Regions from separate parts of the Butyricimonas sp. RTP31003st1_G1_RTP31003_210430 genome, predicted to be linked through region 1. Evidence: riboswitches for the same ligand, from Rfam matches in the RefSeq annotation. Region 1 holds a riboswitch; each other region holds the start of a gene.

Region 1 (3,180 bases):
GGCGAAAGACTGCAATTCGACTGACGGCGGAGGTGAATAATATTTTTAACCAGCAGTACGAGGTGGTACAGTGTTACCCGATGCCGGGGACGAACGTGAAGTTTATTATCAACATAGAAATTTAGATAAAGATCGAATGATGTATTGTGAAAATCGAATGAAATTAGGTATGTTAATGTTCCTCGCGTTGGGAATGTTATTGTTTTTTTCTTGCCGGAATGATGATGATGAAATTATTCCGTCCGTAATAACGAAGGTTACCCCGAGCGATTCGGTGCCGGGGCCTGTAAAAGGTTTTTTCCTGTTGAACGAGGGGAATATGGGAAGTAATAAGGCCACGTTGGATTATTTTGATTATGCTTCCGGAGAGTATCATAAGAATATATTCGCAGAGCGGAACCCGAGCGTGGTAAAGGAGCTGGGAGACGTGGGGAATGATATTCAGATTTACGGGAATAAGTTGTATGCGGTGATTAATTGTTCTCACTTGCTCGAGGTGATGGATGTGAACACGGCTAAGGAAATTACGAAAATCACGGTAACGAATTGTCGTTATATTGTTTTTCATGAGGGATTCGCTTATGTCAGTTCGTATGCCGGACCGGTACAGATAGATCCGAATGCCCGTTTGGGTGAGGTGGTGAAGATTGACACGGCCACGCTGAAAGTCGTGGGGAGTTGTACCGTGGGGTACCAACCGGAAGAGATGGTGATTGTCGGGAATAAGTTGTATGTTGCAAACTCTGGGGGGTACCGTGTGCCTAACTACGATAATACGGTGTCCGTGATAGATTTGGAAACATTTAAGGAGACGAAGAAAATCACGGTGGCGATTAATCTACATCGTATGCGTGTTGACAAAAATGGACTGATTTACGTGACTTCCCGCGGGGATTATTATAACGTACATTCAAATACTTACGTGATAAATGCGAAGAATGATCTCGTGGAAGGATCTTTGAATTTTCCGGCGAGCGAACTTTATTTGTGTGGCGATTCGCTTTATTCTTACAGCACGGAGTATAGTAAGATTACGAGTAAGTGGACGGTCAATTACACGATTTATGACACGAAGGCGAAACGTATTGTCTCTCGGAATTTTATCAAGGACGGAACCGAGAAGTCTATCGTGACTCCTTACGCTTTGGCGGTAAATCCGGAAACAGGCGAGATATTTGTGGGCGATGCCGGGGATTATGTTACCCCGGGGAGGTTGTACTGTTTCGGGCCTGACGGGAAGAAGAAATGGGATGTGCAAACGGGAGATATTCCTGCTCACATTGTGTTTACGACAAGGCCTTTACAGGAGAAAGACGGGAAGGAAGGATAAGTATTAAAGTGATCCTATAAAGAGCTTCCTTGCAAATGTGTACTTGATCATATAAAATAAACCCTAAAAGTTAGACCGAAAACTTTTAGGGTTCATTTCAATTATAGGGCAACCTCTCTTTATTCATGTGTTTTTGAACGAAACCTTAATATATCTGGAATCAATTCGGTGTAAAATGACGAATTTTAGATGATATTGAATTACGGTGTTATTTGTTTGTGAATAATAAATATTGTGAATAATCCAAATGATGGTTCTTAAATCCAAATGGTATTCGTTTTTTATATATTTTTGCAACGATTTTGGTGCCACTCTCTGTTTCAGATAGGTGGTGAAAAGGGAATCAGGTGCGAATCCTGAACAGACCCGCTGCTGTAAGCTCCACTAAAGTCCATGGACATAACTCTCTCCACTGTTTCAATTTGAAATGGGAAGGACGTCCGAGGATGGGGTAAGTCAGAAGACCTGCCAATCAATCATATTGTTTAACGTTCAAGGGAAGGAAGAACGTGGACACCGATAGTTTAATAATTGTCGACTGGATACGCCAAATCTTTTTTTGATTAAAAGGGGATTTATGTTTGCGAAGAGGTTATTTTATATTGTTACTATTATATGGATAGGTATAACGTTTACATCGTGTGATAAGCCGGGAGTACCTTATCCTGGAGGAATAATAGGAGGTGGGGATATTGAAGCTCTTGTATTGAATGAGGGAAAACTTAACACGAATACCGGAACGATTTCGGTGATTTATAAGGACGGTCGTGTTGTGGCAGATGCTTTTCAAGATGTAAATCACCGTCCTATGGGAGACGTGGCGCAATCTATCACGTTGGTAAATGGGAAGTATTTCGTGGCGATGAATAATTCAAAAAAGATAGAGATTGTTGATCCGGTAACTTTTAAATCCGTGGGAACAATTCTTTACACGCAGGCGGGGTATCCTCGGCAAGTGGTGCCAATTTCTTCCACGGAGGCAATTGTGTCCGATCTTGACCGACAATTAGTACGTATCCGGACGGTTGAGCCTTACGGGAAACCATTGGAATATATTTCTATCCCTCGGGCCGTAGAGTATCTGACTGTGGCGGAAAATAAAGTGTTTGGAATAACTCAGGGTGGTTTATATGTATTTGATGCTGATAATATAAAGAAGGAACAAGCTCGAGTTGTTAAGGAGGTATATAATGAGGAGGATACGAAAACTTGTCAGTTACTTGTGGATAAGGAGGGGATGATTTGGGGATTGATGAACGAGCAGGAAGGTGGACAGGTAACAGGTGTTACGTTGAAATGCGTGGATCCCAAGCGGGAGAAGGTGGTGAAATCGTACACGTTATCTTTCGGGGATTCGAATTCACAGACTCCGGGCGAGATTATCGGTTATATTAATTATAACCGTACGGATATTGATCCCACGGGTACTTGGATTTATTTCAGCGTGAAAACTCGTTCGGCTGAAGAAAATAAGGAGGGAGTGAAGGAACAGCAAAGCGTGTACCGGATGAACGTGGAAACGGGAGAATTCAGTCATTATTATGACTTGCCGGAAGTGGGAATGATGTACGGTTTTGCCGTCAGTCCGGAGGGAGATATTTACTTGTGTGATTGTTTGGATTACACGGCGCAAAGAGGTTATGTCCGACATTATTTGAAAGATGGGACGAAGATCAGTCATAAGGTTGGGATTTATCCCGGTCAGGTTTATTTTCCGGGAAATCAACGTTAAAGAGTAAATGATGTTTAAAAGGATAGCAATAGGATGGTGTGTTTGTTTCATCTTGTGTGGAATGGGGGCGGAGGCACAGAAGAAAGATCCCGTGGCGATGTATGGTGTGATAGATACG
Region 2 (3,180 bases), on a different contig from region 1:
AAGTTCCGGAAGGTCTAGTTCAGGTGATCGAGGAACCCACGATCGAAAAGACTTGCGAACTTATGGAAGCTTGTGATGTCGTGGTTGCCACGGGAGGAATGCCCATGGTAAAATCAGCTTACTCATCGGGCAAACCCTCTTTCGGTGTCGGCGCAGGTAACGTACAGGTAATCCTAGATCGATTTATTGATTTCGATGTAGCGGCAGAAAAAGTCATCACCGGTCGCTCCTTTGACAATGGTATCATCTGTTCCGGGGAACAGAGTTTCATTTATCACAAAGACGACAAACAGGAAGTCATGGACACTTTCCGCCGTCACGGGGCATACATCGTGTCCGAAGAAGATCGGGACAAAGTAGTTAATGCACTTTTTGAAGACGGGCATATTTGCAGGGATATTGTCGGACAATCCGTTCAGACAATCGCAAGCAAAGCCGGCATCTTCGTACCGGGTAACACCCGAGTCCTCGTGGTAGAAGCTCACGGAATAGGACGTGACGACCTCATCTGCAAAGAAAAAATGTGTCCCGTCATGGCTGCATTCGCTTATGACAACTTTGATGAAGCGATAAAAATCGCCAAAACAAATCTGTTCATGGAAGGAAACGGACACACGGCCGGAATCCACTCCAACAATCAAGCAAACATCATCAAGGCTGGAACAGAACTCTCCGTATCACGCCTGATCGTGAATGCCCCGTGTGCTACCACGGCCGGAGGTTCCATACAAAACGGGCTCCCCGTGACCAACACCCTCGGGTGCGGAAGTTGGGGGAACAACTCGATTTCCGAAAACTTCACCTATAAACACCTATTAAATATCACACGCATCGCCCCGTTATCCGCACGGATACACGTACCCTCCGATGCCGAAATATGGGAATTATAAAAAATAATCGTAAATTTGCGGGACTACAAGTGACAGTACACCTCTTTAACGTTGGTTTCATAAATACGTACAGCACTTGTAACCCGCAAATTTCATGTTATACGAATATGGACTTCAGTATCAATATAAAAGAAATATTCACCGCCTTTATGGTACTTTTCGCCGTGATCGACATCACGGGATCAACTCCTATTATTATCGGGTTGAATGATGCAGGAAAAAAAGTCAGTGCCGAAAAAGCCGCAGGAATATCTCTCGTTATATTTATAGCATTTCTTTTCGCGGGAGACGGATTATTGAAATTATTCAACATCGACATTTCCTCTTTTGCCCTTGCCGGGGCATTAGTGCTTTTCGTACTCGCCATAGAAATGACCTTTAGTATCGAGATTTTCAGAAATGATGGCCCGGAAGGTTCGGCAACAATCGTACCTGTTATCTTTCCGCTTATCGCAGGAGCCGGGGCATTAGCAACCACGCTGACACTTAAAGCTGAATGTAGCGTTTTTAGTATTATCATTGCCATTCTTCTTAACATGACGGTCGTCTATATTGTTCTACGCAATGTCTATTTAGTAGAACGGGTTCTCGGGAAAGGCGGCGTTTACATTCTACGAAAATTCTTTGGCATCATTCTACTTGCCATGTCTGTAAAAATTTTCGCATCCAATTTAAACACTCTGCTGGCATCACTATCTTAGATCAAAAAATTCTTTTTGGAAAACTTTTTGAAAAAATCAAACAAGAAAGTTTTCCAAAAAAGATATTTTTTCTCTCACCAATAGAAAAATTATTTATACATTTGTCTAGATTTTGGTTCCTTCAACAAGGATTAAAAGGGAATCAGGTGAAAATCCTGAACAGTCCCGCTGCTGTAAGTTTCACTGAATCGTTCAAGCATCACATTGCCACTGTTTTCCAACGGGAAGGCGCTTGACCGGGAACAAGTCAGAAGACCTGCCAAGACCAGAGGTTTCAAAGGCTTTCGAGGAAAAAGCCGGGAACGCAGGTATTTCAAACATACTTACATCCCGTTTTTAATCATAAAGTCATCTCAAACCAAAACAAAATTAAAATTCATGTAATTGTAACTAAACTAAAGGAATAAGAAAGACATGATTCAGACAGTTGTAAAAAGGGATGGCCGGGTTGTCGGCTTTAATGAAGAAAAAATTATCGCGGCCATTCGTCGGGCAATGCTCCACACGGCTCAAGGAGAGGATATGGAATTGGCATCCACCATTGCCGACCGGGTCGCTTACCGCGGGGCAGAACAGATGACCGTGGAAGAAATACAAGACAATGTAGAGATCGAACTCATGAAAAGCCGCAGAAAAGATGTGGCACAACTATATATCGCTTATCGAAACCAGCGGAGCGTTGCACGTAAAGCAAAAACGAGAGATATTTTTCTGGAAATTATCGAAACAAAATCCAACGACATTACCCGGGAAAACGCAAATATGAATGCGGACACCCCGGCAGGGATGATGATGAAATTTTCCAGTGAAACTACCAAGCCTTTTGTTGACGACTACTTGTTAACCGAAGAAGTGAAAACCGCAGTTCGCCAAGGCTACTTGCATATTCACGACAAAGACTATTACCCCACGAAAAGCCTTACCTGTGTGCAACACCCGTTGGATAAGATTCTGAGAAACGGATTCTTTGCCGGACACGGGGAATCACGTCCTGCCAAACGTATCGAAACAGCCAGCATCCTAGGGTGTATCTCTCTGGAAACCGCCCAAAACGAGATGCACGGGGGACAGGCGATTCCCGCTTTTGACTTTTACCTGGCTCCCTATGTACGTTCCAGTTTCGTGGAAGAAGTCAAAGTATTGGAAGAATTAAACGGAGAAAACTATAACCATCTTTATCACATCGAAATTCAAGACTATATTCCCCGGGAACTATCAGGTTTGACCGGAGAACAACGAGTTTTACAACACGCCATCAACCGCACGGTAAACCGGGTACATCAATCCATGGAAGCTTTTATCCACAACATGAATACCATCCACAGCCGGGGAGGTAATCAGGTTGTTTTCAGCTCCATCAACTACGGCACAGACACTTCTGCCGAAGGACGTTGTGTCATCCGTGAATTATTGCGTTCCACCTACCGGGGAGTGGGTAACGAAGCCACGGCTATTTTCCCGATTCAAATCTGGAAAAAGAAAAAAGGAGTAAACTACCTTCCGGAAGACCCGAATTACGATCTATACGAGTTCGCATGCAAGGTTTCCGCCCGTCGCTTTTTCCCGAATTTCATAAACTTGGATGCCAC
Region 3 (3,180 bases), on a different contig from region 1:
TTCCGATATGGTGGGAATAAAGAATGCTTTTAGTTTTGATCTTAATGCCGGATGTTCCGGTTTCCTATATGGCTTGATCACGGCGACGCAGTACGTGGAGAGCGGGCGTTATAAAAAAGTGATTGTCGTGGGAGCTGAAAAGATGTCCGCGATTACGGATTACACGGATCGGGCAACTTGTCCTATTTTCGGAGATGCGGCTGCCGCCGTGTTGCTGGAGCCGACAACTGAAGATTTGGGGGTAATTGACCACATATTGCGTTCGGATGGAATGGGACGTGTTCACCTACATATGAAAGCAGGTGGTTCTTTGAAACCGCCAACCATTGATACGGTTTTAGCCCGGGAACATTATATTTACCAGGAAGGACAGCCCGTGTTTAAACATGCTGTATCGAACATGGCAGACGTGTCGGTGGAAGTGATGGAACGCAATAACTTGTCCTCGGAGGACGTGGCTTGGCTGGTACCTCATCAGGCAAACCTGCGTATTATCAAGGCTACCGGGGAACGAATGGGGTTACCCAAAGAGAAGGTCATGGTTAATATCCAAAAATACGGTAACACGACCTCGGCAACAATCCCGTTGTGTCTGTATGAATGGGAGGACCAACTGAAGAAGGGGGATAATTTGATCCTTGCTGCTTTTGGTGCCGGATTTACATGGGGTGCCATTTATTTGAAATGGGGATATACTCATAAGGGTTAGATTGTATCGATAATACGATATACGAGGCTGTTCGGGAAATAACCGAACAGCTTTTTTGATTTCAGAAGATGGGTGTAAGATATTTTAGCTGATTATTAGAAAATAATTGTTTTTTTCATTAAGAAATAAATTATTTTATATATTTGCGTCGATTTTGGTGAGTCCCATGCTATCTGTATGGGATGTAAGGGAATCCGGTGAGAGTCCGGAACAATACCCGTTGCTGTAATCTCTTTCCCGTTACACGGGAAATGCTTAGTCACCTCATGCCACTGGTTCGTCCGGGAAGGCGACATAAGCGGAGAAAGTCAGAAAACCTGCCTGAATTAGATGTTTTTATTGTTCTCGGGAATAAGGATGATAAAAAGGAAAAAATAATAGCTATTGTTTTTATTAACAGTAACATTTATGAAGCCACGGATGTGCGTGATGTGTGCTGTCGTGTGGCGTTTATAATGTTTATGAAAAAATAATAAACATGAAAAGTATCTTATTGCTAGTATGTGGCGTACTTGTATTGAATTTCGCACCAATGTCAAGACTTATGGCGATTCAACCGGAGGTGATGGCTGATACGGTGAAAACGGTAAAATTAACCGGAAAAGTCGTGGATGTTGAAACAGGGGATGCAATACCTTTATCAACTCTCATGGTGAAAGAGTTAGGTTGGGGGAGTGTTTGCGATACGGAAGGAAAATTTAAAATTGACGTGCCTGCCAATCGTAAAGCAACTTTGACGGTTCGTTCTGTCGGGTATGAGACTCGTGAAGTTGATGTGGCTCCTGGAACAATCTCTGGACTTGTTATTAAGCTGAAGAAGAGTTTGTTGGATTTGGACGAGGTGGTTATTACAGGTACGAGAACGGAAAAGGTGATTTCCGAGGCTCCCGTGATGACTCGTGTCGTTTCTGCCGAGGAGTTACAACGAAATGATTACGAGAGTATGATGGATGTTCTGGAGTACAATATTCCGGGGCTTCGTTTTAACGTGGACCCTCGCGGTAATAATATCCAGATTCAGGGATTGGAAAATAGTTACATCCTTATCTTGGTTGATGGGGAGAGGTTATCTCAGACTCCCGGGGGACCTATCGATTTCGATCGGCTGAGTACGTCCAATATTAAACGGATCGAGATTTTGAAAGGTGCGGCTTCTGCTCTTTACGGGTCAAGTGCCATGGGTATGGTTGTGAATATTATCACGGATTCTCCGAAACGCTCTTTGGAAGGCTGGGCAAAAGCTCGTTATTCTAAGTTTAATGATCTGCAGTTGGATGCGGGGATCGGGTTGGCTCACAAGGGATTTTTCTCCCAGACTCTTTTTCGTCGTAATTCCACGGATGGGTATGATCTTACGCCCGAAACACCCCAGTCTTACACGATGAATCCTTCACATGATATGAATATAGAGGAGAAGGTAGGATGGAATAATGAACGGACGAAAGTGGTGGCTTCAGCTTCTTTCTATTGGAATGAAGTAGAGAATCCTCCCAAGGGAGAATCTCCAACGCATTATCGCAGTTTAAACAAAACATTCCGGGCATCATTGGAGCATGCCTTCGGGGAAAAGAATAAGTTGTATGCGGTGTATTACGGAGATTTTTATACTCGTAAGACCGTGTATGATTTGATTGATCTTGCAGATAGTACGAATGCGACTTCTCACGAGCAGACAGCCCGTTTGACAGATATTTATAGTCCCTTGAAGAACGTGGAGATTGTTGGAGGAATTGAATGGAATTGGACTCGGAATTATAATAAGATGCAATACGGTAAGGAACAAACCGTGAGAAAAGTGAACGATGCGAATGTTTTCGTGCAGGTGGATTGGCAGATATTGCCGGAGCTGGATTTGGTAGGAGGTTTCCGTTACACACACCATTCTGTTTTTGGTGACGCGTATACCCCGAAAGTAAATTTGATGTATGCCCCGGGCAGTTTTAAATTCCGTGCCGGGTATAGTCGGGGATTTAAGGCTCCCGGCTTGACGGAGTTGTATTCTGATTTTGACATGGGAAGTGTGTCGCATAATGTTGGAAATCCAGATTTGAAACCGGAATATTCCAATTATTTATCGGTTTCGGCGGAATATACTTACAATGGACGGTTGAATGCAAGCGTGGAAGGGTACCAGAACACGATAAAAGATAAAATTAATTCTTTTGTTATTGACGTGGAAGATCCGGAACCGGGACAATTGGGAGCAGAAATGCATTATGCAAATGTGGAGGCCGTGCGTATACGCGGGGCAGAAGGAACATTAACTTATTACCCGATTAAGCAATTGTTGCTGAGGGGAACTTATGCTTATACTGATGCGAGAGATCGGGAGACGGATTTGCAATTGTCCGGAAATTCAAAACACGCCTTGAATTTTACCACGACATTACGCGGTAAATTATTGAAACGGGATGGTTCTGTTTCTCTCTCCGGACGGTGGACTTCTAAGAAATTGTCACAGAGTAAATCCA

What was found. A riboswitch is a leader RNA that binds a small molecule or an ion and turns the genes downstream of it on or off. The one in region 1 is predicted to bind cobalamin.
Region 2: linked by a shared signal. The riboswitch ahead of AB5542_RS18415 (anaerobic ribonucleoside triphosphate reductase) and the one ahead of AB5542_RS11210 (DUF5074 domain-containing protein) in region 1 are both predicted to bind cobalamin.
Region 3: linked by a shared signal. The riboswitch ahead of AB5542_RS17745 (TonB-dependent receptor) and the one ahead of AB5542_RS11210 (DUF5074 domain-containing protein) in region 1 are both predicted to bind cobalamin.

Annotation. Positions count from the first base shown of each region.
Region 1 covers NZ_JBCOSQ010000031.1:44,592-47,771, forward strand. The annotation lists gene AB5542_RS11200 (TonB-dependent receptor) at 1-125, shown strand, start outside; gene AB5542_RS11205 (YncE family protein) at 158-1,330, shown strand; cobalamin riboswitch at 1,617-1,818, shown strand; gene AB5542_RS11210 (DUF5074 domain-containing protein) at 1,908-3,062, shown strand; gene AB5542_RS11215 (TonB-dependent receptor plug domain-containing protein) at 3,073-3,180, shown strand, end outside.
Region 2 covers NZ_JBCOSQ010000079.1:4,389-7,568, reverse strand. The annotation lists gene AB5542_RS18425 (aldehyde dehydrogenase family protein) at 1-890, shown strand, start outside; gene AB5542_RS18420 (MarC family protein) at 998-1,591, shown strand; cobalamin riboswitch at 1,688-1,870, shown strand; gene AB5542_RS18415 (anaerobic ribonucleoside triphosphate reductase) at 2,006-3,180, shown strand, end outside.
Region 3 covers NZ_JBCOSQ010000072.1:5,731-8,910, forward strand. The annotation lists gene AB5542_RS17740 (beta-ketoacyl-ACP synthase III) at 1-709, shown strand, start outside; cobalamin riboswitch at 848-1,049, shown strand; gene AB5542_RS17745 (TonB-dependent receptor) at 1,188-3,180, shown strand, end outside.